One region of the Thioalkalivibrio sp. ALRh genome, then DNA from elsewhere that is predicted to be linked to it. Evidence: predicted binding sites of a transcription regulator. Region 1 holds the regulator's gene; each other region holds the start of a gene.
The links. Region 1 encodes sigma-54, which starts transcription at its own class of promoters, with help from an activator protein. Its sites were predicted from a motif close to TGGCANGNTNCNTGCTT; they were not measured.

Region 1 (7,082 bases):
GAAGGTGCGCGACTCCGCCGAGGCCGTTGCCGTCGCCAACCGCATCGCGCCGGAACACCTGGAGCTGTCGGTGGCCGACCCGCAGGCGATGCTGGACGCCGGCCTGCGCCACGCCGGCGCGATCTTCATGGGCCGCTACACCTCCGAGGCCCTGGGCGACTACTGCGCCGGGCCCAACCACGTGCTGCCGACCTCGCGCACCGCGCGCTTCTCCTCGCCGCTGGGGGTGTACGACTTCCAGAAGCGCTCGAGCATCATCCACTGCTCGGCCGAGGGCGCGGCGAAGCTCGGCAAGACCGCCGCCGCCCTCGCGCACGGCGAGGGACTCACCGCCCACGCCCGCTCCGCCGAACTGCGCGGCGGGCAATGAGCCTGCCGCACGAAAGCCGCAGCCCGGATGCCCTGATGCGTCCGGAGGTTCTGGCGCAGTCGGCCTATCAGGTGTCCGACGCGACCGGCCTGATCAAGCTGGACGCGATGGAAAACCCGCATCCCTGGCCCGGCGGGCTGGAAGACGCCTGGCTGGAGGCCCTGCGCGACCCGCAGCTAAACCGTTATCCGGACGCCGGGGCGCGCGAGCTGGAGAAAAATGTGCGCGCCGCTCACGGCGTGCCCGAAGCGGCCGGGCTGCTGTTCGGCAACGGGTCCGACGAACTGATCCAGATCCTGATCATGGCGGTCGCCGCCTCCGGCCGCCCGATCCTGGCGCCGGAGCCGACCTTCGTGATGTACGGCGTGCTGGCCCGCGCAATGGGCGTACCGTTCGTCGGCGTCCCGCTGCACCGCGATTTCACCCTGGACCTCGCCGCGATGCACGCCGCCCTGGCCGAACACGACCCGGCGGTCGTGTTCCTGGCCTATCCGAACAACCCGACCGGGACCCTGGACGACCCGGCCGCCGTGCAGGCGATCATCGAGGCCAACCCCGGCGTCACGGTGGTCGACGAGGCCTATGCCCCGTTCGCCGCCCACAGCTTCCTGCCGGAGGTCGGCCAGCACGACGGGCTCATGGTGATGCGCACGGTCTCGAAGCTGGGGCTGGCCGGCGCGCGGCTGGGCTATCTGGCCGCCTCCGCGGGCTGGATCGATGCGCTGGACCGGCTGCGCCTGCCGTACAACATCAACACCCTGACCCAGCGCTCGGTCGCCTTCGCCCTCGATCACCGTGAGGCGCTGGATGACCAGGCGCGCGGCATCATCGAGGAACGCGGCCGGCTGTCCGAGGCGCTTGCGGCGATCGACGGCGTCGAGCACGTGTTCCCGAGCCAGGCGAATTTCATCCTCTTTCGAGTGCGCGAGGGGCAGGGGCACGCGAGCTTCGCGGCCCTGCGCGACGCCGGCATCCTGATCAAGGATGTTGGCCGCGCGCATCCGCTACTCGCCGACTGCCTGCGCGTCACCGTCGGCCGCTCCGACGAGAACGACGCATTTCTCGCGGCCCTGCGCAACGCCCTCGCCGGCTGAACCCTGATTTCCGAGGGTGAACTAGGCCCAGCCTCGTAAAGGCATGGCGGCAGGAGAGGGACTAGGCGTCCTCGCCGAAGCGGTTGGCGACGAGTTCGGTGAGGGCGTCGAGGGCCTCTTCGGCGTCCTCGCCGTCGGTGGTGATGGTAACCTCGGAGCCCTGCGCCGCCGCCAGCATCATCACCCCCATGATGCTCTTGCCGTTCACTTCCTGGGCGTTCCGGGATACGGTCACATCGGACGCGTACTGACTGGCCAGGCTCACGAACTTGGCCGCCGCACGCGCATGCATCCCCAGACGATTAACGATGGGGACTTCGCGCTGCGGCATCCGAACACTCCTGGTCACAAAGAAGGATGCCATCGTGCCCGCCGGACAGGGCCTTGTTGACCAGCTCCGTCAGCGGCAGATGGCGGTAGTTCAGCACACGGATCAGCATCGGCAGGTTGATCCCGGCAATGACGCGGGCGTTCGCGCCCCGGGCCACGCGACTGGCCACATTGGATGGGGTGGAGCCAAACATGTCGGTCAGGATCAGCACGCCGGAGCCGGAATCCAGCTCGCCCAGGCGCGCCCTCGCGCGCGCCAGCACCTCGTCGGGGTCGTCATTCTGCGACATCGCCATGGACTCGCAATCCTCGGGCAGGTCGCCCAGCATGCTCTGGGCCGTCTGCAGCAGGGTGTCGCCGAGGTTTTGATGCGTGATCAGGATCAGACCAACGCCCATGGACTCACTCCGATTCGAGGGGCAGGGATAGCTCGCGGTGACGGGTGCTAACAGTAACATGTTCGCGCCCCCGCCAGGCAGCCGCCAGCCGCTCCACGAGATAAACCGAGCGGTGACGGCCGCCGGTGCACCCGATCGAAACGGTCACATAGCTGCGGTGATCCTGCCGGATCCGCGGGACCCACTGTTCGAGAAAGCCCTGGATCCCGTCATACATCTCCTCGACCTCGCCATGGCGCGCAAGAAACTCGCAAACAGCCGCATCGCGGCCAGTCAATGGCGCCAGATCGCGCTCGTAGTGCGGGTTGGGCAGGCAGCGCACGTCGAACACGAAGTCGGAGTCCAGCGGGGCCCCATGCTTGAACCCGAATGACTGAAAAAGCAGGGACAGGCGCTCCTCGCCCAGCAGCCCGACGCGGTCGCGCAGGGTGCGCGCGAGATCGTGCATCGACAGACGGGAGGTGTCCACGGTCAGATCCGCCTCGGCCGCAACATGGCCGAGCCAGTCACGTTCGCGCTCGATCGCGTCCACCAGTGGCACGCCGTCGCGCGCCAGTGGGTGTCGGCGCCGCGTCAGGTGATAGCGGCGCAGCAGGACCTCGCTGGAGGCCTGCAGAAACATCACTTCGACCTTCATCCCCTTGCCCCGGAGCTCGCGCAGGAGGTCGGCAAAGCCCTCGAGGGCCGTCAGCCCGCTGCGGACATCCACCCCGACCGCCAGATGGCGGTCGTCGTCCGCGTCGTAATCGCCACTACGGACCTGTTCGATCAGACCGGGCAGCAGCGGCAGCGGCAGGTTGTCGACACAGAAATAGCCGGCGTCCTCCAGCGTATGCAGGGCGACCGTCTTGCCGGAACCCGACAGACCACTGACCAGCAGGAGTCGCATTCAGCCCTCCGGGTCCGGGTTGGGGACGGTGGTTGCAGGGATCGCGCGGTGGTACGGCGGCTCCTCGGGCTCGCCGCTCATCTGCCGGCGCTGACGTGCGCGCAGGTCGTCGCCGGCGACATAGCCCTGCATGTGCAACATGTGGTTGCGTACCGCCGCCTCGATCATCACCGCGATGTTGCGCCCCGGCGCGACCGGCAGGCTGATCAGCGGGATACGCAGCCCGAGGATGCCGATCTCCCCGCGGCGGCCATTCAGGCGGTCATCCGGCACCGGCGAGGGCTCGCCGTGGTCGCGCAGGTCGATAATCAGCCGCAGATACTTGCCGCCCTTGATCGCCGAATCCCCGTACATGGCGCGGACGTTCAACACCCCCAGCCCGCGCACCTCGAGCAGGTCCTGCAACAGGGCCGGGCAGTGTCCGCGCACGATATCCGGGGCGATGCGGGCAAACTCCGGTGCGTCGTCGGCGATCAGCCGGTGCCCGCGCGAGATCAGCTCGAGCGCCACCTCGCTCTTGCCCACGCTGGAGGCCCCGCTGATCAGCACGCCAATGCCGAGGATCTCCATGAACACGCCATGGCGCACCTCGAAATGGGCCAGCCGCTGCTGCAGGAAATAGCGCAGCAGGGAGATAATCTCGTGGCTGCTGGTCGAGGAGCACAAGATCAGCGGCAGCTGCTCATCGGGGACGTCCGGCATCTCCGAGAACGGGCAGGTGTCCTCGGCGAAGATCACCGCGGTCGTCCCGGTGCGGGCCATCTCCAGGATCAGTTGCTCGCGCTGATCATCGCTCAGCCGCGCGATATAGCGCGCCTCGAAATCGCCGATCACCTGGATACGGTTAGGCCGGATCAGGTTGAGGTGCCCGGCGAGGGGCAGGTCGTCGCCGTCACCGCCGACCAGGTTGCGATCCGGTGCGACCTGCTCGCCGTGTACGTAGCGCAGATCCAGGCGATTGCCCATCGCCTGGATCAGGACCTCTACGGTGATGTCGCGCGCGATGCCGCCCTCTCCCAGTGCCTCGTTCATGCACGAATCTCCGGCAGCATTGGCGCGGGGTGTCGGAATCGGGGGAGCACTGCCGGGAGAGCCATGTTCAGGCGTCGCCGAAGGCCCGGGTCAGTTCGCGTTCCAGGGCGTCCGCGTCGCCGGCACGGCGCAGCGAGGCGATATTGTCGGGCTGCGAGAGACCGCGAGCCAGCTGCGCCAGCAGGTCCAGGTGCGCGCTGGTCGCCGCCTCGGGCACCAGCAGTGCGATCAGGATGTCCACGGGTTCGTGGTCCATGGCGTCGAAGTCGACCCCCTGGTCCAGCCGCAGGACCGCGACCCGGGGGGCATCGAGCTCGGCCAGACGCCCATGCGGGATGGCCACGCCATGCCCCAGACCGGTGGAGCCAAGCTTCTCGCGGGCAGACAGGGCCTCGAAGATGGCCCCGCTGGCCGGGCCGGCGGACTCCTCGCCGCCGACGGCCAGCAACTCGGCCAGGGTCTCGAGCGCCCGTTTCTGGCTGGAACACTCGGGCTCCAGCCGGATACGGGCGCGGGTGATCAGCTCGGCAATGGTCATTGCGTTAAAGGGCCTGTTCGCGGTTGCGCTGGGCACCCTCGGCGCGGTGATGGTCCTTGACCTTTTCCTTGTGCTTGATCAGCTGACGATCCACCTTGTCGATCAGGCCATCAATCGCCGCATACATATCCTCGTGACTGGCTTCGGCGTGGATGTGATTGCCGCTGACCTGGAGATTGGCCTCCGCCTTGTTGTTCAGGTTCTGGTTTTTCTCGTGGGTCAGCACCACATGCACGTCGATCACTTTGTCGAAGTGGCGTTCCAGCTTCGCGAACTTTTCGTTCACGTAGTCGCGCAGGGCGTCGGTGATATCGACGTGATGGCCGGTCAGGTTGATCTGCATGGTCAGGCTCCTTTTTGCTTGGTTCCACTGGGCATACTCGCCATCTGCCGGCGTTCGCTGGAAGACGGTATGTGCATAGCCTCGCGGTACTTGGCCACGGTGCGTCGGGCCACATTAATGCCCCGATCCGACAGGATCTGGGCCAGTTTTGCATCACTCAGTGGCTTGTTCGGGGTCTCGCCACCAATCAATTCCCGAATCATGGCACGGATCGCGGTCGCCGAGCATTCGCCGCCATCGGCTGTGCCAACATGACTGGAAAAGAAGTACTTGAACTCGAATACCCCACGCGGGGTGTGCATGTATTTCTGTGTAGTCACCCTCGAGATGGTCGATTCGTGCATCTCCAGGGTCTCGGCGATATCGCGCAGGATCAGCGGTTGCATGGCAACCTCACCATGCTCGAGAAACCCCTGCTGGCGCACGACGATGGCCTGGGCGACCCGCAGCAGGGTGTCGTTCCGGCTGTGCAGGCTCTTCAGGAACCAGCGCGCCTCCTGCAACTGATCGCGCATAAACGCGCTATCACGCGCATCGGAGACCTGCCGCACCATGCCCGCATAGAGATCGTTGATGCGAATGCGCGGCGCAATCTCCGGGTTCAAGTCCACGCGCCAGCCATCGCGGTCATGGCGGACATAGACATCCGGCACGACGTATTCCGAAGTGGACTCGCTGATCTGGGCACCGGGCCGCGGATTCAGGGTGCGGATCAGGTCCAGCGCCCGCGCCAGCTCGTCCGGGTCGCGCACGCCGGACTGGCGCTGCAGGGCTCGGTAGTCCCGCTTGGCCAGGCTCTCCATGCCGTTTTCCAGGATGGCTCGAGCCGCGTCACGCGCCGGGGCATCCGGCGCCAAATGGCGCAGCTGGATCTCCAGGCACTCGCGCAGGTCCCGCGCACCGACGCCCAGCGGGTCGCACTGCTGAATCCAGTGCAGCACCGCCTCGACCTCGTCGACCCCCACGGGCTCGTCTTCGCCCTGGCTGATCATCTCCGCCAGCGCCTCGAGTTCACTGTCCAGATAGCCGTCCGGGCTGATCGCGTCGATCAGCGCCGCCCCGATCCGTTGGTCTCGTGGGGTCAGGTGGCTCAGATGCAGCTGCCAGAGCAGGTGATCCTGAAGGCCCTCGTCCTCGCCGTCGGAGGTATTCTCCAGCGGGTCGCGGTCGTCCAGGCCGCGTGGGCTCGGGGCGGGCTCGTAGATGTCGTCCCAGCGACTGTCGGTGCTCAACTCCTCGGGGATCACGTCATCGCCAGCCGTGTCGGCCTGCATGCGATCCCCGTCGACCCGTTCGCCCCCTTCCTCCGGGCGCTCGGGCGGGGCCTCCTCGCCCTCGTCCTCCACCTGCTCGAGCATGGGGTTGCTTTCCAGCGCCTGCTGGATCTCCGCCTGCAACTCCAGCGTGGAAAGCTGCAGCAGACGGATCGCCTGTTGCAGCTGCGGGGTCATCGTCAGCGTCTGCCCCAGCTGCAGATTGAGCCCGGGTTTCAGCATCGCGGTTTGAGGTCCATGGTGACCATCAAGATCATCTTAAGGAAACACTGATCAATGTTCACAGTCGAAAGTTTTCTCCGAGATACACGCGGCGCACCTGGGGGTCGTCCAGCAGCTCCTGCGGGGTCCCGGCGCTCAGGATGCGGCCCTCACTAAGAATATAGGCCCTGTCGCAGATTCCGAGGGTCTCGCGCACGTTGTGGTCGGAAATCAGCACACCGATCCCGCGCTGGGCCAGATGCCCAATCACGGCCTGGATATCACCCACGGAAATCGGATCCACGCCGGCAAACGGTTCGTCCAGGCAGATAAAGCGCGGGTCACCGGCCAGTGCCCGCGCGATCTCGGCGCGGCGACGCTCGCCCCCGGACAGGGCAATCCCAGGGCTGTGGCGCACGGTCTCCAGCTGGAACTCCTCGATCAGGGCATCGCCGATGCGGCGTCGCTCGTGGCGGTCGAGCTCCGAGCGCAGCTCCAGCACCGCCTGCAGGTTGTCCCAAACACTCAGCCGACGGAAGATCGAGGCCTCCTGCGGCAGGTAGCCCAGCCCGGCTCGGGCCCGCGAATGAATCGGGGCCCGGGTGATGTCCCG
Region 2 (7,082 bases), 650 kb from region 1:
AGCCACTGGTTCATGCCGGTGACCTGGAAGCCGGCATACACGTATCCGTCGCGCGGGCTGCGACGGCGATTGGCCAGACGCAGGTCGCCGCCCAGGCGTTCGCCAACTTCGGGCAGTAGCAGGTTCTCGAAACGCATCGGGGTCCCGATCTCGATTGTTTCGACCCAGTCTTGTGGTACCTCCACGCACATCCCCTGGGCCGAAAGATCGGCCAGGTCCCCGATACCGGGCTCTTCCCATTCGCGGTACTGCAATTCGACGCGCGGGCGCTCGCTGATCGGGATATGGACGCGAAAGGTCTCGCGTCGCTGGAGATATTCCAGGGTCTCGGGATAGGGGCAGACGTAAAGGGCCCCGGCGTCCTCGCGTTCGATGCGCGAGACGGCGGTGGAGAAGCGTACGGCCACCCCGCGCAGGCTGGCGAATACCCGCATGCCAGTGCCTTCCTGGGCGTGGCGATTCGCTTCGATGGGCGTGAGTTCGTCGAGGAAGAGCTCGCGTGCACCGGAATCAAGGCGAACCAGCGCGGAGTTGTACAGCGGGCCATCGTCGTCGAGGCGGACGTTGACGAGGGTGAGCTTGTGATCCAGATCCTTGAGGATGCCGGCAATCCGCTCCGGCTTGTCGACGGTGTAGTCGGTCTCTTCCATGCGTGGCGTTGTTGTAATTATTGGGCCAAGCCGCACGGTACTGCCGAGCGGTCCGGAATGCCAGCCCCGGGTGTGAGGCGGAGAAGGGCGGAGAGGTGTCGCGCAGAGCGCGCGCGGGTCATGCGCGGGTGATGCGCCGACCGGTACGGCTGCCGGACTGGGTGCGGCCGTAGGGGTCGTAGGTGGGAGCCGGGCCGGGTTCCTCGCCGCGCAGGATCTGGATGGACATCTCCACGCGACGACGGTCGCGATCGATCAGTCGGGCATTCCCCTGGTTGAGGGTATTGCAGCGCTCCACCGAGCGGCGTAGCGCCTGCCAGTGGTCGTCCAGCTCGGCGCCTCCCTCGAGCCGACCGAACAGCCGTGCAAGTCCCTCGGGCGTATACGTTTCGCCGGCGGCCTCGATCGTCTCGCGCTGTCGCCGGCTTTCGGTTTCGAGTTCCTGCAGTAGCGTCTGCTTCTGGGCCACGACTTCGCGCAGGGTCTCGGCGGCCCGTGATTCCACCGCCCGGGTCTCCTGCAGCAGGATGTCCTCCATCTGGTGGCTCAGCCGAATCGAGGCCTCCAGCGAGCGGAGGAAGGCGTGGCGTTGTTCGGGCGACATCGTCGGGTCTCTGTTAGCGCAACAGGCTTTCCAGCTCGATCATGCGATCGGCTAGCTGTTCGTTGTCTACCGGGTACTGACCGTTGGAGATGGCCTCGCGCAGCTCGGCGACTCGCGCCTCGTCGAACGGGGCGTTGCTGGCGGCCCCGGAGGCGGCGTTCATTGCCTGCGCCGCGCCGGTCAGGGTGACAGAGTCATCCTGACGTACGGGTGAGGATGCATTGCCCTGGGCGCCTGCGTCGGGGCGAGAGGTCTCATCGCGGCCCTTCACGCTCGAGCTGTTGCCATCCGGGCGCAGGCCGGGGGAGTTCGGGCCTTTGATATCCATTATTCGGTTTCCTGTTTTTGCAATTCTACTGCAGGGGTTAGCGGCAGCACCGGCTGAAACTGTAGCCCCTTGAGCTGTGAATTTTCGATTCGCTTCACAGTTTGTGGATGGTGACGAGACACACCGCCATTCTACAGGGCAACGCGTACATGTCCGGACTCGAGCACCTCGCCTTCCACGACGCGTCCGGACGAGGTGTTCTTCACGCGGATGCGATCGCCCAGGATGCCATTCTCCAGCGCCTCGCCCTGCATGCGGATCACCACCGAGCCGTTCTCGGCCAGGATGGTGACGCGCTGGCCGCGGCTGACCACCTCGCGCTGGGTGACGTGCTGCTGGCCCAGGATCTGACCGGGCCGGATGTTGCGCCGGGTCTGCAGCCCCACCAGTTCGCCCTTGTTCTCGAAATAGCTCCCCGCATGGCGAGAGGTCTGAATTCGCTTGGTGCGCAGATCGCCGGGGAGGATCGTGTGCTGGCGTCGCAGGCTGCGGCTGGCGACCAGCACCTCGGCGTAGCGCTCGACCGTGACTGGCACATAGATCGACCAGCTGACGGGGGTCTCGCACTGAACCTGTACCGCCGTATTGCCATCGCGTCGCCCGCCGGGCGGGAACCGGGTCTCCAGTGCCTCGCTGCATCGGGCCAGGCGCAGGCGGTTGTCCAGCCGGCCGATCTGAATCTCTACCGCTTCGTCGCCTGGTGTGAGGTTCAACTCCTCCTGGATGAAGCGCTCCGCCGCCAGGCGGATGTTTTCCACTGCCTCGATCTCGGCCTGTGCCGCAATGGAGACCAGGGCCAGAACGACGCCCATGGCGGCCGAAAGCCACCAGGAGCGAATGGAAGGTTTGCGTGCTGACTGGTTCATTGGTCTGGATGCGCGTCGGCTTGTCAGGACTCGAGAGGTTTGCAGAGACGTGCAAGCAGAAAACATGCCAGGCAATCAGGAGCGTACCCTCAAGAGTCACAGCGGCCGGCCGTTATCGGGTCTAGAACGCGTGCAATCGGCATGCGACGGCGGGTTGTGGCATGACAGCGTCGGTCTGCGGGGTGCACACTGGGGCCGGCGAGTCGAGGTGGCTGGCCGCTGGGCGAGGGGGAGAGCAGGACAATGAGTCAATTCATTGACGATGTGAATCAGCGCACCCAGCTGGTGGGGCAGAACCGTATGGAGCTGCTCCTGTTTCATTTGGGGAGCTCGCAGACTTTCGGTATCAACGTATTCAAGGTGCGCGAGGTGATCCCGTCGCCGCCGCTGCGGCAGATTCCCGGATCGCTGAGTGTGGTGCGTGGTGTGGCTACCCTGCGTGGCGGAACCGTCCCCATCATCGATCTGGCGCGCGCGATGGGGCTGCGTACCGCCGTGGGCGAAACGGGCGACCACAAGGTGGTGGTGACCGAGTTCAACCGGTCGGTACAGGGGTTCTGGGTGTCCGCGGTCGACCGGATCGTCAACGTTAACTGGGAAGACGTGAAGTCCCCGCCTCGTGGGACCGGGCGCGAGTCGTTTCTGGTGGCGGTCACCGAGATCGACAACAAGCTGGTCGAGATCATTGACGTCGAACGGGTACTGTCGATCGTCAACCCGTTGCCATCCACGGTATCCGACGCGGTGCGCGCGGAGGCCGAGGAAGAACGCGCCAAGCATGGACAGCGCAAGATTGTGATCGTTGATGACTCCGTGGTCGCGCGCAAGCAGATCGAGGGTGCGATCAAGGGCCTGGGCTGGGAGTACGTGGTCTTCAAGGATGGTCGCGAGGCGCTGGATTTCCTGGAGGAGCAGGCCGAGGCCGGCACCGTGGACGAGGTGGTGGAGCTGGTGATTTCGGATATCGAGATGCCGCGCATGGACGGCTATACCCTCACCGCTCGAATTCGTGCGAACGATCGCCTGAAAGGCCTCCGGGTTCTGCTGCACTCGTCACTGAGTGGGGAGTTCAATACGGATATGGTCAAGCGTGCCGGGGCCGACGCCTTCCTGTCCAAGTTCAACCCCGACGAGCTGGCCGAGGCTGTGCTTGACCAGACCCGCAAGGACTGATGCCGGTGCCTGCGCCGTTTGCGTTAGTCGACCGAGTCGACCCTGGCGGCATGGAAGCGGTAACGGATTGCCGGCCGCATGAACATCAGCGGCCATGGCGCGCCGCATCGATCACCCGTTGGGATGCTGTCGGCGTCCGCGCGGTTGCACGTATACTGCATCCGTCCGGCATGGGGGATCGCGTGTTCCCCAGTCGGGTTTTCCGACACGCTGTCAAGGATTCGTCATCAACGTGCCCGTCCGCCCGTACCGTCGACTTTCAAGGATGACTTCGTGATCGACTCGCGTGACTACGAGGAGTTCTCGCGTTTTCTTTCCGAGTGCTGTGGCCTGGTGCTGGGCGACAGTCGTCAGTATCTCGTGTCGAGCCGACTGTCGCGGCTGCTGGACGAGTTCGGCTACAAGAGTGTGCCGGAGCTGCTGCACGCAATGCGCCAGGCACCCAACCCGCGCCTGCGCACGCGTGTGATCGACGCGATGACCACGAACGAAACCTCCTGGTTTCGCGATGGCTTCCCGTTCGAGATCCTGCGCCATGTACTGCTCCCGGAACGGGCGGAGAAAGGCGCAGGGATCAAGGTCTGGTCGTCCGGCTGCTCCAGCGGACAGGAGGCCTACAGCATCTCGATGGTGGCGTCCGAGTGGGAGGAATCGCGGCCCAAGCGTGTGGTGCCGGTATCGATCCTGGGTACGGATCTCTCGGAGAAGATTCTGGACGATGCCCGGCGCGCGGTGTACGACGGGCTGAGCATCGTCCGTGGCCTGAGCGAGGCGAGGCGCGCCCGCTTCTTCGAGACCGTGGCGGAGGGCCATCGCGTACGCCCGGAGATCCAGCGCCGCTGCCGTTTCCAGAAGCTCAACCTGATCGACAGCTATGCGGCGCTGGGCAAGTTCGACATCGTGTTCTGTCGCAACGTGCTGATCTATTTCTCCGCCGAGACCAAGCGACAGGTTCTTGACGGAATTGCCCGCCAGATGAATCCCGGTGGCTATCTGTTTCTTGGCGCTTCCGAGACAGCGGGTCCTTACACCCAGGCCTTCGAAACCGTTCGCACCGAGTACGGCTCCGTCCTTCGCCTGAAGGGCTGATCGGCCCTTTCCGCCTTTCCATACGGTCGCTCCCGCGATCCGGGCGCCACCCTCGGCGCTGCTCTCCCAACCTCTTTCGGCCCATAGTGGCACACCAATTGCTTTGTCCCTGTCGTACGGGGCGAAGCGGTTTCGTCCCGAGGAACCTGAAGTTCGCCAGTGGCGGACGGGGTACGACGGATGAGTCTCTCTCTCGACAAGGCGATGGGCATTCTCCCGGAGGCGGTGAACGTCCGTGCGAAGCGGATGGAGCTGCTGGCCTCGAATGTCGCGAATGCCGATACGCCGAATTACAAAGCGCGCGATATCGACTTTCGCTCGGTGCTGCAGGCGGCGGCCGGCGAGGGCGGCAACATGCCGATGGCGAGCACACATCAGGGCCATATCGGCGCCGGCGGGGCGGGTGGTGCCAACGGGTCGATGGAGACGCTTTATCGCGTGCCATCGCAGCCGTCTCTGGATGGCAACACGGTGGACCCGCAGCTGGAGCGGGCGGCCTTTGCCGAGAATTCCCTGCAGTACCAGAGCAGCCTCGAGTTCCTGAACCGCCGGGTTTCCGGCATCCGTGATGCTCTGCGGGGCGAGCGCTAATGCGAGCGCCAACGCTGGGAACAGGAGAGTGATGTCGTGAGTGATCTGTTTAATCTGTTCAACACCTCGGCCTCCGCGCTGACCGCGCAGTCGGTGCGGCTGAATACGGTCGCGTCGAATCTGGCCAACGCCAACACCGTGGCGACCAACCCCGACGAGGCCTACCGGGCGAAGCAGGTGCTGTTTCAGACCGTGATGAACCAGGCCGATCCGAACGGCGCCTCCAATGGCGTGCGGGTGGCGGGAATTGATGAGTCGCGCGCGCCGCCACAGGCGCACTACGAACCAAACCATCCGCAGGCCAACGAAGACGGCTACATCTTCCGTCCCGCGATCAGCGTGGTGGAGGAGATGGCCAACATGATGTCGGCCTCGCGCAACTACGAAGCGAACGTCGAGGTGATGGAGACCTCGCGCCAGCTGTTGCAGCGAACGCTGCAGATCGGCCAGGGCTAAACCGGAGCCTCCCATGACTCAGATATCACCCGAAATGCTGGACCGCTTGGGCCTGTCACGTCCCAAGCCGGACGACAAGGAGACGGATCGCCTGGGTCAGGACGATTTCCTGAAGCTGATGACTACCCAGCTGCAGAATCAGGACCCGTTTGAACCGATGGAAAACGGGGAGTTTATCGGTCAGATGGCTCAGTTCTCGACCGTCACGGGGATCGAAGAGCTTTCGAAGTCCTTCGAGAAACTCGCTCAGTCCATGGGCCAGAGCCAGACCCTGCAAGCGGCCTCCCTGGTGGGTAAGGACGTCCTTGTCCCAACCGACTTCAGCGAGTTGGGTGCGGATGGCACGGTGCGCGGCGCCGTGGATCTGGATCAGTCGACCGGGCAGTTGCAGGTCGAGGTGTACAGCCCCACGGGTGAACGCATCCGAAGCATGAATCTGGGTTCGGCCAGTGAGGGGCTGCAGGAATTCACCTGGGACGGTCTGCGCGATGACGGGACGCCTGCGGCCCCGGGCGTATATGAATTCCGGGCGTCGGCCCAGAGCGGTTCCAGTAGTGAATCAGTAGATGTCTTCCTCGACGCCCGCGTCGAGAGCGTTTCGGTAGGCGACGATTCCAGCCTGGGCCTGATGGTCCGTGGCCTGGGCGAGATCAATTTCTCGGATGTCCGGCGCATCAGCAGCTGACGGACTCTAACGGAGGTAGACCAGTATGCCCTTCAATATCGGATTGAGCGGACTGAACTCGGCGCAGGCCGATCTGCAGACCACCGGCAACAACGTCTCGAATGCCGGCACGACCGGTTTCAAGCGCTCGCGCGCCGAGTTCGGTGATGTCTTTGCGCAGAGTTTTGGTGGCGTCAGCCAGACCGCGACTGGGGGTGGTTCGCGTCTCATGGCGGTGACACAGCAGTTCTCGCAGGGACGCACGGAGTTCACCGAGAACGGTCTCGACCTCGCGATTGATGGCGAGGGCTTTTTCGTGATGAACGATGGTGGCAATCGTGTCTATACGCGCGCTGGCGAGTTTCAGGTAAACCGCGACGGCAACCTGGTGAACAACCAGGGTCAGCAGCTGCAGGGCTATCCGCCAATCAACCCGGGCAGCACGGATACTGATTTCAATACCGGACAGCTTGGGGATTTGCGTCTGCAGACAGGGGCCTCCGCGCCGCAGGCTACCAGTGACATTGAGGCTCTGGTCAATCTCCAGTCGGATGCTCCAATCCTGGATCCGGGCGAGTTCGAGTTCGATGATCCGGACAGCTATAACTACTCGACGTCCCTGACGGTGTATGACTCGCTGGGGACGTCCCGCGATGCGCGC
Region 3 (7,082 bases), 530 kb from region 1:
CGACGAGCACGCCGCTCATTTTCTGGTGCGGATGGGCGGGCTGTACGACGGCGGGCACTGGGTTGGCGCCATGCGTCTGATCCGGCCGGAGGCGGGTCTCCTCCCGACGATGGCCGCCGGGCATCTGTTTGAGGATGCCTTCGCGACGCCCAGGGTCGAGTCCCCGCGGGTGCTCGAGGTTTCCCGTCTGATTGCTCGTGGTTCACCGGAACGCGGATCGCCGCGTTTGCTGTATCACCTTTGCCAGGCCGCCCAGGCCTATGCCGAAGACCACGGGTATGACTTTCTGCTGTTCATGATTCGACCAGCCCTCGCGCGTCTGCTCCAGCGCCACCATATCCCCATCGAGCTGTGTGGCGAGGCCTGTGATCACCGGGGGCTGCGGCTGCCGTTTCGTGCATTGACTGCCGAGTCCGGCCTGGCGCTGTCCGCCTGGCGCCGCCGGCTGGGGCTGGGCGACGCACCGGCGCGTCCCCACTATGCGCAGCTGGCCGGGCACCCACCGTTCCCGTACCGCGCGGCGCCGGGGTACAAGCGTTGCTGGCGCCCGCGTGTGTATCACGCCCCAAGGGCTATGGAAGTGCCCTGTGCAGGATGACCCGCTCATCACGGCATTCTGCCGCTATTTTTCTCTGGTGAAGCCGGACAAGGAGCAGCTGGAGGCGGTGTACCGACTGCGCTACGAGGTCTACTGCCGAGAGTTTCGTTACGAGTCTCCGGAGAACTGCCCGGGCGAGCGCGAGATCGACGAATATGACGCCCAGTCCACGCATTGCCTGCTGGAGCATGTGGTGAGCGGTACCCACGCGGGCTGCGTCCGGGTCGTGCATGTCGACGCGCGTCAGAAGATCCACGAACTCCCGATGGAGCGCCACTGCGATAACTGCTTTTACGAGACCGAATTTCGCCCGGACCGGCTGGAGCGGGACGCGATCTGCGAGGTCTCCCGACTGGCCGTCAATGGCCTGTTCCGGCGACGTCTGGGGGAGTCGGTCACTCCTGTCGGGGACCTTCATCTGCTGAATGTGCCTCTGGAACAGGCGCGTACCTTCCCGCTGCTGGCGTTGAGTCTGTTCATGAGTGCGGTCGCCATGATGGAGATCGAGGGCCGCTCGCATGCCTTCGCCATGATGGAGCCGTCGCTGGCGCGCATCCTGCGTCGCCACGGCCTGAAGGTGAAGCAGATCGGCACGCTTCAGAACTACCATGGTCGCCGCGCGCCGTTTCATATTAGTCTGCTTACAGCCCTGGCCGGGATTCACCGTTCACCGTCGCTGAGCCAGCTGTATGCACACTCCTATGCCAATCTCTCCGACCCCCATCCCTCCGACTCTCTCTGGGACGCGATTGCCAGCGCGGCCTGATGCCTGAATTCGACTATCACGCGGCGTTCCGGCGCACCCATGGCTGGGTGACCTGGCCGGAGATGGAACGCCTGCGCGGTGCGCGGGTGGCGATCGCCGGTCTTGGGGGTGTCGGCGGGAGCCATCTGCTGACGCTCGCCCGCCTGGGGGTGGGGCGCTTTCATATCGCGGATTTCGACTGCTTCGAGCTGCACAACATGAACCGCCAGGCGGGGGCCGGCATGTCCCGTTTGGGCCGACCCAAGGTCGAGGTCCTGCGCGAGATGGCGCTGGACATCAATCCGGAGCTCGAGATCACCACATTCCCGGAGGGGGTGTACCAGCACAATCTGGAGGCCTTCCTGCAGGGTGTGGATCTCTACGTCGACGGGCTCGACTTTTTCGTGTTTCAGGTCCGCCGCGAGGTCTTCGCCGCGTGCGCGGAGCGGGGGATCCCGGCGATCACCGTGGCCCCGCTCGGCATGGGGGCCGCATTGCTCAATTTCCGCCCGGGTGGTCTGTCGTTCGATGACTACTTCGACCTGCGTGACGGGTTGCCCGACGAGGAGCTGGCGCTGCGTTTCATGATGGGCCTGGCCCCGTCGATGATGCAGATGGGCTATCTGGCCGATCCTGCCGCCGTCGACCTGAGGGCGCAGCATGGCCCGTCCACCGTGATGGCCTGCGAGCTGTGCGCCGGGGTGATGGGTACCGAGGCCCTGAAGATCCTGCTGGGGCGTGGCCGTGTCGTCTGGGCCCCGCGCGGCGTTCACTTCGATGCCTATCGCCAGCGCCTCGCCCGCACCTGGCGCCCCGGTGGCAACCGCAATCCCCTGCAGCGCCTGCTGCTGGCGATCGGACGACGTCGACTCGCACGTCTCCGGGCTCAGGTCTGAACAGCAGCCATCCAGCCTCGCGTTTCGTATGTTCGGACATAAAAAAAACCCCTCGTCCGAAGACGAGGGGCCGGGAGAGGCTTTCCACCCAGGGGGGAGCAGAAGGCCCAACCACAAGGGCTGCTAGGCAGCCAGGCCAGTCTCGCGGCGGCGGCGTCGCGTGGCGACGAAGCCGAGCATTACCAGCCCGGTTCCCAGCAGAAGCAGCATGCCCGGCTCGGGTACCCCGAACCACCGGGCGTCGGCCGAGCCGACCACATCAAAGGTAGTGCGCTGATCGACTTCCTCGAAACCCTCGATAAAGTCGAACTGGCCCGATACTCGGACATTCATGTAGAACGGGTCCGGACTGGTGAAGAATTGCTTGCCTTCATCCGTCAGCATCCACTCGTTGAAGATGAGCGCGAAGCTGCCGATATCGTCCGAGCCGGGTTCAAAGCGACCCGCGCCCCGCTCGAAGATGTCGGACCAGCCTACGAGGATGTCATCACCCGTGCCGCCAAGGGCCACACCGTCGGCCGCATCGCCCGAGTTAAACCCGAAGGTGGTATCCAGATTCGGATCCAGGTAGAGCGCGATCGAGCCGGTGGTGCCGGTGAACTCGCCCGAACCCGCGTCGAAAGTCCCGGAGGACTCGAACACGGCATACAGGCCATAGAACAGATCACCGTCGTCCCCGCCGGCGCCCAGACGATTGCTGACGCTTGTACCCCCAAGGAAGTACTGACCTACGTTCCAGTAGGCCGCCGCGTCGAAGGAACCGTCGGTATCGAGGGTCAGCAGCTCCTCATACCCGCCGGTAATACGGTCAACCTGACGTTCGCCGACCGCGATCGTCGAGAGATCGAGCTGCGAATCATCAATCGTGAAGACGCCGGCATGTGCGGTGCTCGCAAGCCCCAGACTGGCCACTGCCAGTACCGCCCCCAGCGCTGTTTGCTTGAACCTTTCCATGTTGTAATCCTCCACCAGTTAGCATCAATTTGTTTGGGTTAACGCTTACTTCCACTTCAATTTGCTAGTCGTCCTGTCTTGCGAGTGAAGTAAAGCAGGCTGCGTGCCAAAAGTGCTAACTATCGGATTTTCAAGGCGTTTGTTTTGTTTTTCCTTGGTCCTGGAAAAGGGCTTTGTAAAAAAAACGGACGGCGGAGTTGGGGGCTCGGCCGTTCTTTCCGTGAAGGAGATGCCACATGTCCAAGCGTGCCAAGACCCGCGACGAGATTGCCGAGGCCTACAAGTCGCCACCCTGGTGGTACGACGCGCGGGGGTTTTTCATCCTGACCTTTGCCTACAACAGCACCCTGGGCGCCCAGATCCGGTTTTTTGGCCGCAACATGGGGGCCCGGCATCTGGAGATCGGCTGCGGTACGGGGACGTTGCTGGAGATGGCGATCAAGTGGCGGCGCCGGCGCAAACTGCCGGAGAGCGAAATCGTTGGCGTGGATTACGCCGAATCCATGCTGGCGGGCGCGCGCCACCGCTTCGCAAAGGACGAGCACGTGACTGTCAAACACGCCGACGCCGCGGAGCTGCCGTTCGCCGACGGCGAGTTCGATACGGCCAACATCGCCAACTCGGTACACTGCTTTCCGGATGTGGACGGCGCCATCCACGAGGCCTTTCGGGTGCTCAAGCCGGGGGGCACCCTGGCCGCGAACGTCCTGCTGTATCCGCGCACGCCGCAGCCACTCAAATTGATTGCCGAACGCATCAACCGCTGGGGCATGCGCAAAGGCATCCTGCATACCCCGTACGAGGCCCGCGATATCCTGAGTCGCTTCACCAGCGCCGGGTTCCAGGTGGTCGACTCCTCGATCTCGGGCAATTGCTACAACCTGCTGTTGAAGAAATCGCAGTAGTCCTGGCGCCAGTTTCGACGCTGGCCGGAAAAGCTGAAGCCCACGCGGACGTGGGCTTCAGCTCGGCGGGTCTTTTTCGCTTTTCCGGTTTTACAGCGACTCGTGCAGCGACTGCGCCCGTTCGCGTTCCGGGAAATCTTCGTGGGCCTCCAGCAGCTCCGTCAGCAGGTCGCGCGCCTGTTCGGTTTCGCCGCTGGCCTGGTAGGCCTGCGCCAGATGGAACCCGATATCCGGTGCCTGCGGGCTCATCCGGTAGGCCCGCTGAAGGGTCTCCAGCGCGTTCTCGGTGTCGCCGCCCTCCAGCAAGACCACGCCCAGGGTGTCGAGAATCGCGGGCTGATCCGGGGCCAGTTCGACAGCCCGCTGGGCATACTCGCGGGCGCGGGGGTTGTCGGTCTCGCGGGCCAGCCATGCCGCATTGTTCAGCGCGATGACATCGTTGGGCCGCTGTTCCAGCACGGTTTCGTAGGTTTCCAGGGCTTCGGCCTCGTGGCCGGCGTTGATCTGCGCCGAGCCGAGCAGGTGGCGCGAGGCGAGATCAGCGGGGTGGTCCTGCAGCCAGCCCTGCAGCGTCTCCAGGGCCGCGTCGGAATGGCCGGCCCGCTGCTGAACCTGGTATTTCTCCACCAGCCAGTCGCGTCGGGACTCACGCTCAAGGGCGCGTTCGTAGCCCTCGATCGCCTTGTCGAGCTCGCCGGCTTGTGCGTCGAACCAGGCCTGTTGCGCGATCACCTGCGCCGCCTCCGGGGCGCGCTCCGCGACGGGCTCGAAGACCTGACGCGCCTCGTCGACCTCGCCGGCCAGACTCAGGTGGCGGGTCAGCACCATGCGCGCGCTCATGTGGCTGGAGTCGATCGACAGCGTCTCGCGCAGGGCCGTGACGGCCTGCTCGGTCTCGCCCAGCGCGGCGAGATTGCGCGCCTGCCGGAAGCGCAGCTCCGCGGCATCCGGCCGCAGTACGGCCAGGTGCCCAAGCGTCTGTGCCGCGCCCGCGAAGTCCCCCTCGCGCTCCTGCTGATCGACCAGCAGGCCCAGCACTCGGGTGTCGTTGGGGTGATGTTCACGGGCTTTTTCCAGGGTGGATCGGGCGGCGGCGTGATCCTCCTGCTGGTTCTGGGCGCGTGCCAGCATCAGGTAGGGCTCGATCCGATCCCGGTGCGCCTCGATTGCGTCCTGCAGCCAGCGCTTGCCGGCCTCCATCTCGCCCTGCTGGAAATGCAGTGTCGCCAGCCGAATCGCCGAGGTGGGATGCCCGGGGTCGCGTTCCTGCAGGTCCTCGAGGATCTCGCGGGCCGTCTCCAGGTTGCCCTGGCGGACCTCGAGCGAGCTCAGGTTCAGGGCCAGGGTGCTGTTGTCCGGATGGAGCGACAGTCCTTCCTGATAGATCAGGCGGGCCTCGTGGGTTTCGCCCATCCCCAGCAGGGCGGCGCCCATCAGGTTGAAGCCCTGCGGGTTTTCCGGGTCCTTGTCGCGCAGACGCTGGGTGGCCTCCAGGGCCTGCTCGTACTGCCCATCCCGGATATGCGTCAGGGCCACCGAGTAGTCGGCCAGGCGTACATCCGCGCTTTCGCTGGCGACTCGGTGCAGCAGCGCCATGCCTTGCTCGTGGTCGCCGTGCCGCACCAGGGCAATCCCCAGCATCTCCTGCAGTTCCGGGCGGTCCGCGCGGTTGGCCAGGGCCTCGCGCAGGACCTCGATCCCGCTTTCAGTGTCGCCCTCGCCGATATAGAGCGCGGCCAGCTGATCGCCCAGGGCTTCGATCAGGTCGGGCCGCTCGCTCAGTGCCTCGGCCAGGATCCGTCGTGCATCCTGGGTGCGGCCCTGTTCAATGCGCAGCTGGGCCAGCAGCCGATAGCTCATCGCGTTGGCCGGGCCCAGCGCATGGTGGCGCTCCAGCAGGCGTTCCGCCTGGGACCAGTTGCCTTCTTCCAGCTGGATGGCCGCCAGATAGGGCATCGCGAGGCGGTAGTTGGCCGAGGCCGCCAGCGCCTCTTCCAGGTGGGGGCGAGCCTGCAGGGGTTCGCCCGTCTCGAACTCGATCAGCCCCATCAGGAAGTGGCCGCCGGCGTGGTTGGGTGCGCCATCCTTGAGGAATTTGCCATCGGCCCGGGCCTCGTCGAACTGCCCCAGTTCGACGTGCATCAGCCCGCGCTTCAGGCGTTCGGCGATCGCATCCGGGCGCAACTCGACGGCGCGGCTAAAGGCCTTGAGTGCAGCCTCGGGGTCGCCCTGCACCCGTTCCAGGTCTCCCTTGAGGGACCAGGCAGGCGAAAATTCGGCGTCCGTTTCCAGGGCCGCATCGGTCATCTTCATGGCCTGCTCGGCGTCGCCATCGGACATCGCCTTGTAGGCGCGCGCCAGATGAATCTCGACCAGATCGTCATGCGCCTCGCGGGCGGCCTCAAGATAATCCGATCCGGCAGTGGCGTCTCCCGCCTGATAGGCCGCCAGCGACCGATAGGCCAGCAGGCGCGCGGCATCCTCGCCTTCCAGGCCATCGGCCTCGGGGATCTCGGCGATTGCCCCACTGCCACCCAGCATGAACAGCAGCCGCGCCAGGGGCAGGGCGTACTCGTTCGGGTCCGCGCCCGTCTCCAGGGCTCGTTGCAGGTGGCGCACGGCCGGTTCCGGCTGCTGGTCGCGCAGATAGGCGAGGCCCAGGCGGCCGCGCACCTCGGGGTCCGGATTGCGCTGCAGCACGTTGCGATACTCGATGGTGGCCGCGGCATATTCGCCTGCTTCCATGTGGCGCTCGGCACGTTCGCGGTGCTCGGCCTCGGTCGGGGTGCCCAGGGCATCGCAACCGACCAGGGTCAGCGCCATCAGCAACGGAGCCAGGCGCGGGAGGGTGCGGCGGGGCGCGCCCACCACACGGGATACAGAACGGGGAGTCTTCATGGCGGGTTTACCTCAGGCCAAATTTGTCGAGCAGGCTGTAGAGCGTCGGCCGTGTGATTCCGAGCTGGTCGGCGGCCTGGGCAATG
Region 4 (7,082 bases), on a different contig from region 1:
AGAGCAGGGGCGCGGCTTTGCCGTCGTGGCACAGGAGGTCCGCAAGCTCGCGTCCGATACCCGCGACGCCACCAGTCAGATCGCCGAGGTCATTCATGGCAATCTGCAAAGCACCCAGGCCATCGCCGAGCGCATCGACACCGTGAACCAGGTGGCCGAGCAAGGGCGCCAACAGGTCCTGTCGGTACAGCAGATCATGGCCGAGATACGCGAAGGCGCCAGCCACGTCGTCGAATCCGTCGCCTCGATCCCGCGCGCATGACTCGGCCTGCGAAAGGCCTCGCACACCCGGAAGGCAAAACCATCCGGGCAACGGGACGCTCCTGACCATCGAAGCCCCGCCATCCCCCCCCTTCATTCCCTCATTGACCGCGAGGGTTCACTCGCCTAGTCTTTCCTTTGGGTGGCGATCCCGAGCGATCGGCGGCAAACATTCCGGAACGGATCCGAATGGCTGCGACCACCCGACAGGGAGGGAAACGCCCCATGCCAGCGCGCATGTTCGGCTTGTTCGCGAGACTCGGGCCCCTGGCCGGACTCAGTCTGTTCGGGCTGACTGCGCTGCTGCCCGCACAAGCCCTGTCTGCGGTCACCCCCGCCCCCCTGCCGCACAACACTGGCTTCTACCTCTCGCCGTACACCGCCTCCGGAGAGCTGGCCGGGTGGGTCGACGAGGCACTGGGCGAGTCCTCGCGCGACATCTCCGGGCTGGCCGGACGCCTGCTGCAAACGGCGGCGATGGCCTACGGTGCGCAGCAGTCGAATCGTCTGGGCGGCATGCTCGACCAGGCCAGCCGGTCATCCGGCATACCCGCGATGGACTTCGGCCATGCCCTTGCCGCAGCCACCGAACCCGGCCACACCTCGGCCGGGGGGCTTGAGCAGGCCACCGCCATCCTGGGCGAGCTGGGGAGCCGTGGTCTGGTGGGCGAACACGCCGGCCATCAGGTGCGGCGGCTCGCGCAGGTGCTGGAGGACCCGGAGACCGCCGTGCGCGGCGAGCTGGAACGCCTGCAGATCGGCTCGCGGGACATCGCCGGGGTACTCCGCGAACTGGAGCGCCTCCCGCAAGGCCAACGCCAGGGTGTACTCGGAGCCCTGGACCACGACACCGCCCCGGCGCTGGAACTCCTGCTGGACGCCGGCCACCAGCGGCTTGACCAGCAGATGCGCGAACTGGCCCAGCCCCGCAGCGCATCGTCCGGCTCTGCCGCCAGCGTCTTTGGCCTGCTGGCCCGTGACCACGATGCCGGGCTGTTCGGCGCCGGGGAGCTGCTGCAGCGTCAGCTGGGCGATCACGCCCTGCGCCAGGGCGCCGAGCTGGGCATGGGGTTTTTCGCCCTGTTCGACGGGCTCTCGCAGACCCACCGCCAGCTCGAACTGACCCCGGAACGCATGGTGCGCTACCGCCAGTCCGCGGACCGTTCGTTCAACGACCTCGACAGCCTGCTGGTACACACCATGGTGCACTACCGTACCCGGCGCGACTTCGCCCGCGCCAGCGAGGCCGTGATGCTCCTCTACCCCGAGGCCCGCCCGCGCATGGACGCCGCCCATCGCGTGGCGGGCGACATCATCACCGCCGAATGGCACCGCATGCAGCAACGCATGGACCTGCAATGGCAATAAACCCACGGAGAACCCAATGATGCGAATCCACCTGACGTCTGCCCGCATGCTCGCCATGGGCGCGATCCTGAGCCTGGGCCTTACAACCTCGGCCGCCCACGCCACCCCGGGCACCGACCGCCAGTTCGACCGCAACATCCAGGCGGTCGACACGGCCCTGCTGGACCCCGGCACCCGGGCGCTGCTGGACGCCTATCGCAGCGAACGAGGATCGCGCGAGGCGCGGCAGATCAGCCGTCAGGCCTTGCCGGGACGCGGTGCCACTCAATGCGCCTGGGACGATCGCTACCGCGCCATGGCCAACCTCGAAACGCCGGCCGACGTCATCTTTACCCGCGCCCTGGTCACCAACAAGGGACGCGGCTCGGTGGACCTGGGCTTTGACCGCTTCGAACTGCACGCCGACGGTGCCTGTCCGGATGCGGTCGACAACGGCCCCGTCAGCTTCTGGATGACCTGGTACCAGAACCACCAGGCCATGGAGCCGGCGGCTGTCTCCAGCATCGAGGAGGCGCAGCGGCTGTACGCCGCCTCTGCGAAGGACAGCAGCATGAAGATGGTTATGCGCTTCGACGGCGAGATGCAGGACGGCCAGCCCCACGGTCGCTTCCGGCTGATCCAGACCAATCACACACCCGAGATGCAGGGCATGCGCGGCGGCGATGTCAGCAGTCATGCGCTCGGTTATGTCGAATTCGAGGCCGGCGAGCGGATCCGACGGCTGATCGTGACCGAGATGGCCCCAGGCATCACCCTGGTCGTCCTGGAACAACCCCACGGCGAGGCCCACCAGCTCAACTACTGGGTCATGCACGGAGCCGGTATGCATATGGGCGACCATTACCCGACCAACGCCGCCGGCGAGATCGATGGTCTCTTCGTGCGCCTGCGCAGCGACGAGAGCCCGCCCGAGATCAGCACCTGCGTGCGCGGCAACCTGCCCGCCGAGCGTTCCGCCTGCGACTAGGCCACGCTGACGGCCGCGGGGCAGGACCTCCCGCCCTGCGCCGTTTCCCTCAAGCCCCGAAAAAAGCACCCGGCTCAATCACTGATGGGCCCGGACGTCTCGTTCCGGCGCATATGAACTACACTCCCGGAACAACCACTTATAGCTGCGTGTAAAGGCCCGGGCGCGAACCGGTAAAGGACCGTGACCGCGCCGCCATACCCGCCCTGCCGCAACAGGGTGCAAAGCCGGCCAGGAAGGCCAAAGGATGCCACGCAATGTCCAGGTTCGAGTCGGCTCAACCCCTGGCAGGCAATACCCGGTATTCCGACTACCTGGCTCGAACGACGCTCCGCGCCTGGGTCGGGATGTCCTTTGTCTCCGCGACACTGATCATCGTCGCAGGCCTGCTGCTCTCCTGGTTGATCCCGTACCTGGCGGGTGGCGCCGACAGCATCGTGCCGCACTTCTACTACGTGCCCATCCTGTTTGCCGCCGCGCGCTTTGGGCCCGGCGCCGCCCTCGTCGTGGCACTGGTGGCCGGCGTACTGGCCGGGCCCCTGACCTATGTGGACGTCGCCGCCGCCACCGCACAGGAGACCGAACGCTGGCTGACGCGCACCGCCTTCTTCGTCGGGATCGGGCAATTGATGGCCTGGCTGGTCATTCCCGCGCTGCATCCGGTCACCGAGGAACTGCGGCGCATGCGTCAGGAATTCGATATCCGCCGGGGCCTGAAACACAACGAGTTCTTTCTGCGCTACCAGCCGATCTACTCGATCCGCCAGCATCGATTCGTCGGGGTCGAGGCGCTGATCCGCTGGCAGCACCCGGCGCACGGCGAGCTGACGCCGGCGGACTTTCTCGACGTGGCGGAGGACTCCTCGCTAATACACGACATCGGCGCGCAGGTGATCGCCGAGGCCTGCCGACAGACCGAGGAGTGGAAGACCCTTGCGCAGGTCCATGGCCGCGAACCCTGGTACACCGCGATCAATCTCTCCGCCCGCGACTTCATTCGCCCCGAACTCGCGTACGACGTCGCATCCGCGCTCAAGCGCCACCACCTGCCACCCGAACTCCTGACCATCGAACTCACCGAGACCGTGCTCGCGCTCGAGGACGCCGAACCCGCCCTCGAGGCGCTGAAGCACCTGGGGGTACAGCTCGCCATCGACGACTTCGGCACCGGGTATTCGTCCCTCGCCTATCTCAATCGGTTTCCGATCGATACGCTGAAGCTCGACCGCCAGCTTGTATCCAGCCTCGGCCACGACCCCTCGGCCGAAGACCTCGCACGAGGCATCGCACTGCTGGCCGGATCGCTCGGGCTGAAGACCGTTGCCGAGGGCATCGAGACCCGGGACCAGATCGACCTGAGCGAGGAACTCGGGTTCGACCGCATCCAGGGGTTTTACTTCGCCCGGCCCCTGACCGCGGACGAAATTCCGTCCCTTCTGCTGATCGAGGAGGTTGACCCGGACCACCCGCCGACGCCGAGCGGCGCCCGGGCGTAGAAAACCCCGGTGGGCGGTTCGCCCACCGGGGTCCTGGGAGATAGCAGGCGTAGTGCTGGTGGAGGCTACGAATCCCCCGCCACCTCGGCGAATTGCTCACCAAGATCGCTGTCGTTGTCGATCAGGTAAGCAATCTCCTGGTATTCCTTGACGGTCAGCCCTTCATCCTCGATTGCGGCGACCATCTCGTCGTTGGCCTCGTCGCGCAGCTCCTGGGCCCCCTCGCCTTCTGCTTCCGCGATGTCATCTGCGTATTCCGCGCGGATGTCCTGGGCCGCATCCGCGGCCGCCAGAAAGCTTTCCAGATCGCTTTCACTGACGTCCTCGGCGGACATTTCGGGATCATCGGTCCATTCCTGCTCGAACACATGCGGATCATCCGCTGCCACCGTGCCCGCACCACCCAATGCGAGCCCGAGAGCCAGGGCGATCGAATAAGTTGTACCGGTCTTGTGTCCCATTCTGCGCCTCCTGCTTCTTCAGATTGGTTGGATTGCGTTAGCCCGTCGCAATGAACGCGCCGTCTGACCCGTAGCGATGCAGCCTCCGTGCCAACATGGCCTGAATGCCGCATGCCGCGCCGCCAGGCGGTTTCCGCACCTGAATGGACTGATAGGACGGGTCCCAATCACATCCAGAGGTGGGTCATTCAGACACATGCATCGCCCCGACCCGTGTCGCTTCGACTCACTCCCTGGGGCCGCCTCGTTCAACGCCGGCAAGGCCCTTCACCCACAAAAAAGCCCCGAGGCGCAATGCCACGGGGCCCGGCCGTTTGTGCTCGGCGCCTGGGTTAGCTTGACCCGAAGTACTCCCGCAGGAGCTGCGTCGTGCGCGCGGCCGGATCCTCGCGAATGCGACGTTCCTCGTCCGCCAGAATGGTAAACAGACCATCCAGTGCGTGGTCGGTCACATAGCGATCCAGGTCCACATCCAGATCGGCCAGGCCGGGGATACGGCTGGCTGCATCGCGCAGCGGCTGGTACACCCGGTACACCCCGGCACCCTCCATATGCTCGCGCACCACGGGCGCATAGCGCTCGCGCAGATCCGACTCGGACGCACCGCGCAGGTACTGGGTCGCGGCATCGTCATCACCGCGCAGTACCGCGTGCACGTCGGACGGCTGCATGCCCCGAATCGCACTCACAAACACCGGGGCCGCCTCCCGTGCGGCCGCCTCGGCGGCCCGGTTCATGCGCCGCTCGAGATCATCCACCTGGCTGCCCATGCCAGCGCTGCGCAGCACATCCCCGGCCTGCCGCAACTCCTGCGGCAGACCGATCCGTATGGCCTGGTTGCCCCAGTAGCCGTCTTCCTGCCCCGTCCGTTCCACGGTTCGTTCGGTGCCGACTCGAAGGGCCTCGCGGACCGCCTCTTCCGCCCGGTCACCACCACTCCCCTCGCCGTTCAAACCGAAGTCGCGGACATCCAGTCCGGCACAGGCCGAGAGAAAGAACGGCAGAAACAGCAACAACAAGAGCGGCGAATTACGCATGCGGACACTCCGACAGAATCATACGGGGCATGATACACATCACGCCTCGCATACCCCGTGCCCCGCTTGTCACATCCAGCACCGCGCCAGGCTTGCGGTCCACCCGCGCATGCTCAATTGTTAAGGCATATGACCCACAGACCGCGCCGCCAAAGACCCGCCCGCAAGCGCCTGTACGCTGCCGCCGTCCTGTTCGGCTTGCCGCTACTCGCGTTCATCGCCTGGGTCACATGGACGGAGCAGCACCCGGAGCAGGAGCGCGAGTTGCGTGTGGAGGTCCAGGACCGCCTGCACGAGTGGTTTCCGGAGGTCATGGAGCTACCCGACGAGCTTCGCGGCTTTGTCCCGCGATCCACGGTATTCGACGACAGCACCCGCCCCGAAGTCGTGATGCTGCACGGGCTCGACGAGCCCGGCGATATCTGGGACACGCTGGCGTCCGCCCTCGACACGGCCGGCATCAATGGCTGGGAGTTTCGCTACCCGAACGATCAGGCGATTGATCACAGCGCCGACCTCCTGGCCGAGTACTGGGAGACGCTGGAGACCGAACAGCCCGTGATTCTGGTGGGCCACAGCATGGGCGGCCTGGTGATCCGCGACTTTGTCACCCGCTGGCGACACCCCGTCGACGAGGCTCCGCGGGCCGAAGGACCACCCATTGCAGGCGTAATCCTGGTCGCCACCCCGAACCAGGGCTCCGACTGGGCACGCCTGCGCGTCTGGCTCGAGGTGCGCGAATGGCTGGCCGACATACGTGAGCAACGCTTTTCGCTTTTCGCCGGTCTTCGCGACGGCACGGGCGCGGCCAAGATCGATCTGCGGCCCGACAGCGAGTTTCTGGCGGACCTGAATCAGCGCCCCTGGCCAGAGGACATTCCCGTGCGAATCATCGGCGGCGTGGTACCCGAGCCGACCCCGGCGATGGAGGCCAGCCTGCGATCCCTGAGCGAGCAGTTCGGCATCGAGGACTTGCCCGCGCGCATCGAAGAGTGGTGGGAGGACACCAGCGAAGGACTGGGAGACGGGGTCGTGCCGATCGATTCCCTGTCACTGGAGGGACACCCCGAACCCGAGATCCTGGAGGCCTCGCACCGCGGTCTCCTGGTTCCCGGCCCCCTGACGGAATACCCCCCCGCGGTCGAACCGATCCTGCATATCCTGTTCGACTGGCGGGACGAGGACCGGCCTGTCCCCGCGATTGACCCGCAGGACTAACGTCTCTCCAGCGCAGGGGTCAGATCCCCAGCTCCCGCAGGACCTTGTCGATGCGTGGCACCAGGTGCGCATGCGGCGAGTCCTTGCGTACCAGCAGATGCATCGAGGTCACGTCCAGCACGTTCGAGGAGGCCACCAGCCGACCCAGTGCATCCGCCTCGTCGGGATAGGCCCGCTTCAACTCCCGGATCGTGTGTTCCGTCACCTCACTCATGTTGATCAGCACGTCCCCCTCGCCGGCCGCCAGACGTCGCAGATTCTCCGACAGCGTGCC

Region 2: flgB (flagellar basal body rod protein FlgB) is a predicted target of sigma-54. The motif match lies at 4,798-4,814, and genes of this name have one in related genera.
Region 3: pepA (flocculation-associated PEP-CTERM protein PepA) is a predicted target of sigma-54. The motif match lies at 3,286-3,302, and genes of this name have one in related genera.
Region 4: F791_RS0110830 (DUF4168 domain-containing protein) is a predicted target of sigma-54. The motif match lies at 4,630-4,646, and genes of this name have one in related genera.

What each region holds. Positions count from the first base shown of each region.
Region 1 covers NZ_KB906519.1:775,027-782,108, forward strand. The annotation lists gene hisD (histidinol dehydrogenase) at 1-370, shown strand, start outside; gene hisC (histidinol-phosphate transaminase) at 367-1,464, shown strand; gene F791_RS0103730 (HPr family phosphocarrier protein) at 1,526-1,795, opposite strand; gene F791_RS0103735 (PTS sugar transporter subunit IIA) at 1,767-2,192, opposite strand; gene rapZ (RNase adapter RapZ) at 2,197-3,081, opposite strand; gene hprK (HPr(Ser) kinase/phosphatase) at 3,082-4,113, opposite strand; gene F791_RS0103750 (PTS sugar transporter subunit IIA) at 4,181-4,651, opposite strand; gene hpf (ribosome hibernation-promoting factor, HPF/YfiA family) at 4,656-4,994, opposite strand; gene F791_RS0103760 (RNA polymerase factor sigma-54) at 4,997-6,490, opposite strand; gene lptB (LPS export ABC transporter ATP-binding protein) at 6,549-7,082, opposite strand, start outside.
Region 2 covers NZ_KB906519.1:120,571-127,652, forward strand. The annotation lists gene F791_RS0100590 (flagellar brake protein) at 1-650, opposite strand, end outside; gene F791_RS0100595 (flagella synthesis protein FlgN) at 769-1,254, opposite strand; gene flgM (flagellar biosynthesis anti-sigma factor FlgM) at 1,268-1,582, opposite strand; gene flgA (flagellar basal body P-ring formation chaperone FlgA) at 1,714-2,448, opposite strand; gene F791_RS0100610 (chemotaxis protein) at 2,692-3,621, shown strand; gene F791_RS0100615 (protein-glutamate O-methyltransferase CheR) at 3,895-4,710, shown strand; gene flgB (flagellar basal body rod protein FlgB) at 4,891-5,301, shown strand; gene flgC (flagellar basal body rod protein FlgC) at 5,338-5,757, shown strand; gene F791_RS0100630 (flagellar hook assembly protein FlgD) at 5,771-6,442, shown strand; gene flgE (flagellar hook protein FlgE) at 6,468-7,082, shown strand, end outside.
Region 3 covers NZ_KB906519.1:1,304,150-1,311,231, forward strand. The annotation lists gene F791_RS0106205 (acyl-homoserine-lactone synthase) at 1-598, shown strand, start outside; gene F791_RS0106210 (PEP-CTERM/exosortase system-associated acyltransferase) at 588-1,364, shown strand; gene F791_RS0106215 (ThiF family adenylyltransferase) at 1,364-2,239, shown strand; gene pepA (flocculation-associated PEP-CTERM protein PepA) at 2,363-3,193, opposite strand; gene F791_RS0106225 (class I SAM-dependent methyltransferase) at 3,430-4,098, shown strand; gene prsT (XrtA/PEP-CTERM system TPR-repeat protein PrsT) at 4,189-6,969, opposite strand; gene prsR (PEP-CTERM-box response regulator transcription factor) at 7,004-7,082, opposite strand, start outside.
Region 4 covers NZ_KB906523.1:85,115-92,196, forward strand. The annotation lists gene F791_RS0110810 (PAS domain-containing methyl-accepting chemotaxis protein) at 1-262, shown strand, start outside; gene F791_RS0110815 (hypothetical protein) at 487-1,629, shown strand; gene F791_RS0110820 (hypothetical protein) at 1,649-2,596, shown strand; gene F791_RS0110825 (bifunctional diguanylate cyclase/phosphodiesterase) at 2,854-4,092, shown strand; gene F791_RS0110830 (DUF4168 domain-containing protein) at 4,158-4,553, opposite strand; gene F791_RS0110835 (DUF4197 domain-containing protein) at 4,886-5,590, opposite strand; gene F791_RS0110840 (lecithin--cholesterol acyltransferase) at 5,720-6,808, shown strand; gene F791_RS0110845 (transporter substrate-binding domain-containing protein) at 6,828-7,082, opposite strand, start outside.